2 regions of the Halomonas sp. NCCP-2165 genome follow, and region 2 is predicted to be linked to the other one. Evidence: predicted binding sites of a transcription regulator. Region 2 holds the regulator's gene; the other holds the start of a gene.
What was found. The regulator sigma-54, encoded in region 2, starts transcription at its own class of promoters, with help from an activator protein. The targets are predictions, from matches to a motif close to TGGCACNNNNNTTGCTNT.
Positions count from the first base shown of each region.

Region 1: NFU04_RS02555 (phenol hydroxylase subunit) is a predicted target of sigma-54. The motif match lies at 1,319-1,336, and genes of this name have one in related genera.

Region 1 covers NZ_BRCY01000003.1:123,038-125,432, forward strand. The annotation lists gene NFU04_RS02550 (aromatic/alkene monooxygenase hydroxylase subunit beta) at 10-996, opposite strand; gene NFU04_RS02555 (phenol hydroxylase subunit) at 1,047-1,286, opposite strand; gene NFU04_RS02560 (sigma-54-dependent Fis family transcriptional regulator) at 1,625-2,395, shown strand, end outside.
Region 2 covers NZ_BRCY01000004.1:48,070-50,464, forward strand. The annotation lists gene ptsN (PTS IIA-like nitrogen regulatory protein PtsN) at 1-470, opposite strand, end outside; gene hpf (ribosome hibernation-promoting factor, HPF/YfiA family) at 477-785, opposite strand; gene NFU04_RS03090 (RNA polymerase factor sigma-54) at 950-2,362, opposite strand.

The DNA of each region.
Region 1 (2,395 bases), on a different contig from region 2:
GGGAAAGGCTCAGTGGGTCTCGAGCAGGCCGAGCTTGGCGAGGCGCTTATCCAGCACCGCCAGGGCGGCGTCGAGCTCGATGTCGGCGTCGATGGCCACCGGGGTCAGCGCCTCGATGGCACGGCTGCGCCAGTGGGCGACCCAGCGGGTCAACTGCGCCCGATTGGCCTCGCTCTCGCCGGCCAGGGTCTTGAACAGTGCATCGATAAAGCGGCTGCCATCCTTGAACCAGTCGCCCATGAAGTCGGTGAGGATGGCGATATCGCCGCCACCGATCTCCATCAGGCGCGCGTCCAGGGACTCCAGCAGAAAGGGGTAGAGCAGGCCGTCGAAGATCAGGTTCTGGGCCAGGGAGAGCTCGGCCCAGTCCTCCACCACCAGGCTGTCTTCGACGTAGCGGCGCACGCCCTGCCATGCGGCCTCCTCCATCCACAGGGTCTTGGCCTCGGCCAGCAGGGCGCCGGGCGACTCGTCGAGCAGCAGGCCGATGCGCGACAGGTACTGGGCCACGGCGAGGCGGTCCATGCCATGGTACATATGCGCCTGGCTCAGGGTGGTACCGTAGGCATTGGCGGCGATGCCCACGTTATTCATGTTGGCGCCCATCTCGGCATGCCGCAGCGGCAGCAGACAGCGGGTCAACAGGCGGCGCACGTCGTCGTTCAGGCGAGCGCCCAGGCCGCGCTTCTCGAAGAAGGCGAAGCTGGACTCGGTGTTCTCCTGGAGCTTGGCGCGGGCCGCCACCCAGGCGCCATAATAGAACTGGCGGGGGTCGCTAAAGGCGTACCAGTCTTCCATCACCAGCGCCGTGTAGCCGGTGTCGTAAAGTTCGTGGTGCTCATCGAACATCGGCCGATAATGGAAGTTGGTGGTCGGCTGAATATCGAAGCTGGCTTCCTGATAACGGGTCGCCGGCTTGTCGCCGAAGCGCCGCTTGGTATGGCCATAGGTCTGACGAATCGGCGTAATCTCCGCCGTCTTGATCTCGACACTCATAGGGGACTCCTCGTTTCTTATTGTGCGATGGTGGCCGTTGTTTTCTGGCGTTATTGGCTGACGCTGTAGCGCCACTTTTCCATCTGGGCATCGACGGCCTCGGCCTGCTCATCGCTCATAAATGTCACATTATTTCGAGCACAGAACGCTTCGAAGGCCACGGGCGGCATGATCAGCTCGACGAACAGCTCCGGGTTCTCGATGGCGAAATCGAATTCGACGAAGCGTGCGCTTCTCTCCCTCACTCGGACATAGCGTTTCAGGGTGCGGGGGATGGCCGATTGGGACATGGGTTCACCTCCGGGTGAGTTTCCTCCATACCTTTACAAGGCACATGCCAGCTCGGCCAAAAAACAAAAAACTCAAGAAAAAACAGTGATATAAAAATTCACCCCACCGCTTAACGAGCTCCTAAGGAGCACCGCTAATCGTGAAAATCATCAATTGCTGCGCAGCAGCTTGTCTAAATGATGAAAACCACCGGCCGGCGACAGGGAGTGCAATGAAAGGAGACTGGAAGGGGCGACCTCGAGCGGCTTATGCTGTCGGAGTCGATAATCGATAGTCGTGTTGAAAAAAACCGACAAAAGTCCAATACACAAGACCAAAATAACGACCCTATGACGCCATGAAAACGAGCACGCCTAGCGATGGGGTGACGCCGCGTTACCCGGATAGCCGAGATATTCTCGAGAAATTGCGCTTCCTCCCCGAAGAGGGTCAGATATGGCTGGGTGAGCAACGCATGCTGCTGATGCAGCTACAGACCATGGCCACCTTCCGTCATGAGATCATCCGTACCCTGGGGCTGAAGCGTGCCAAGAGCTTCTTCCTGCGCCTGGGCTACCACTCGGGCCTGAAGGATGCCGAGCTGGCCCAGGCCGTACGTGGCCAGGAGATGTCGATAGAGGATGGCTTCCTGACCGGCCCCCAGCTCCACTCCCTGAGGGGACTGGTCAAGGTGATCCCCCTGGCGCTGGAGATCGACCCGAGCCGAGGGCACTTCTACGGCGAGTTCGAATGGCAGGACTCCTATGAGGTGGCGATCAACGAGCAGCTGGACTCCTCCCTGGACGAGCCGGTGTGCTGGATGCAGCTGGGTTACGCCTGCGCCTACTCCAGCCAGTTCCTCGGCCAGGAGATCCAGTATCGAGAGGTGGAGTGTCGCGGCCGCGGCGACGAGCGCTGCCGCATCATCGGCCGTCCCGCCGCCGAGTGGGAAGATCATGGCGCCTTCGCCGAGCATTTCCGCGAAGACCCGCTGATCGACGAACTCTACGAGCTGCAGTCACGCATCGCCTACCTGGAAGACGATATCGCCCGCCACAAGGGCGACGAGCACTACCGCCCCATCGGCAAGGCCCCGGCCTTCCTCGGGGCGCTGGACCTGATCGACCGC
Region 2 (2,395 bases):
CCGGCCTCGGCGTGGCGCTCGATGGCCTCGATCAGGGTATCGTAAAGCTGGCGTTGGCTGTCGCTCTTGCGCAGCCGTTGACGGGTCTCGGCATCGTTCATGATGCCGGCCACCTGAGCCAGCAGGGCCAGGTGGGTATCGTCGGCCTCTTCCGGCACCAGCAGCACGAACACCAGGTCGACGGGCTCGCCGTCCACCGCATCGAAGTCCACCGGCTCGGCGAGCTTGAGGAAGCCGGCCAGGGGCGCCTTGCAGTGGGCGTTACGGGCATGGGGGATCGCGACGCCATGGCCGATGCCGGTACTGCCCAGGCGCTCGCGACCGATCAGTCGGCTGAAGACTTCCTGGCTATCGAGGCTGGGGGTGTTCTGAGCGATAAAGGTGCTGAAGAATTCCAGCACCCGTTTCTTGCTCCCCCCGGGGACATCGAACAGCGCCCGCTCGGGGGGAAGGATGGATTGCAGAGTCATGGAGGGTTAGCGGGCACCGGCGCCCTGGGCGCGGGCCTGAGCCTTTTCCTTGTGTTTCACCAGTTGGCGGTCGAGCTTGTCGGCGAGCGCATCGATAGCGGCATACATGTCGCCATCCTGGGCTTCGGCGTGCAGATCGGCACCGGCAGCGTGGAGTACGCAAGCGGCTTGCTGGCGTTCTTTCTCGACGGACAGGGTGAACTGTGCCGTGGTGATATTGTCGTAATGCCGCTCCAGTCGTGCGAGCTTCTCGTTCACATAGTCACGCAGTGCATCGGTCAATTCGACGTGATGGCCGGTGATATTGACTTGCATGGCACGCTCCTCTTCCTGCGGGTGTCATCTCGATTGTAACCCTTTTTTCGCCCCTGCAAACCCCTTGGCGTCGGGGATTTCCAACGCAAGCCTTATCGGATTTTTATCCCATTGAGATCAATGGGATAAATGGTTTTTCCGAGAATCGACGAAGGCGTTGCCGGTCAGGAGAGACGCTTGCGCTCGCTGGAGGGGGGGATGCCCATGGCCTCGCGATACTTGGCCACGGTGCGCCGCGCCACCTGAATGCCATCCTCGGCGAGCAGGCTCACCAGCTTGCTGTCGGAGAGTGGCTTGCGCGGCGGCTCCTCGCCAATCAGCTTCTTGAGCCGGGCGCGAATGGCGGTGCTGGAGTGGGCGTCGCCCTCGCCGCCCCCCACCTGGCTGGAGAAGAAGTACTTGAGCTCGAAGACCCCGCGGGGGGTGTGGATGTACTTCTGGGTGGTGACCCGGGAGATGGTCGATTCATGCATCTCCACCGTCTGGGCGATATCCGCGAGCACCAGGGGCTTCATGGCCTCTTCGCCTCGCTCGAGGAAGTCGAGCTGGCGGGTCATGATCTCCTGGCCCACCCGCAGCAGGGTGTCATTGCGGCTGGAGAGGCTCTTGAGCAGCCAGCGTGCCTCCTGCAGGTGCTGCTTCATGAAGGTGTTGTCGTCGCTCTTGTCGGCGCGGCGGATCAGCGCCGCATAGTCGGGCTGGATGCGCATCCGCGGCAGCGCCTCGGGATTGAGCTCGATCCGCCAGCCATCGCGGTCATGGCGGGCGATCAGGTCGGGGATTACATAGTCGCTGCCGCCCTCGGCATAGGCCTGGCCGGGGCGCGGGTCGAGGCTCCGGACCAGCTGGATCAGCGTATCCAGCTGGTCGTCCTCGAGGCGCAGGCGGCGCTTGAGCAGCTTGCGATCGTCCCCCGCCAGGGCCTCGAGGAACTGGCGCACCAGGCGCTTGGCCTGGGGCAGCAGGGGGGTGTCGTCGGGGAGGGCGCCGAGTTGCAGCAGCAGGCACTCGCGCAGGTCGCGGGCGAAGACCCCGGTGGGCTCGAACTGCTGCAGGCGCATCAGCAGCGCCTCCACGTCGCCGACCTTGAGGCCGGCGAGGTCCTGCTGGCGCAGCCCCTCGGTGATCTCCTCCAGGGGCAGGGTCAGGTAGCCGTTGGCATCCACGGCATCGATCAGGCTCTCGGCGATGGCCCGCTCACGGGGCGCGGTCAGGTCGGTCATGGCCAGCTGCCAGGTCAGGTGATCGCGCAGGCTGGGAACATCGGCATTGCGCTCGAAGTCCGGCGCCTCGCCGCCACCGCTGGGGGCCATGTCCTGATAGGTGTCGGACCAGTCGCTGTCCACCGCCAGTTGCTCGGGAATCGCCTCGGACCAGTCGTCCTCCTTGGGCGCCTCCACCGCCAGTTCGCCGTAGGCCTCGTCCAGTTCCAGCATGGGATTGGACTCCAGGGCCTGCTGGATCTCCTGGCGCAGGTCGAGGGTGGAGAGCTGCAGCAGGGCGATGGCTTGCTGCAGTTGTGGGGTCATGGTCAGCTGTGTGCCGACCCTGAGCTGCAACGAGGGTTTCATTGCCATGGTGAGCTAGGGTTCCGCGACAAAGGTGGGAGA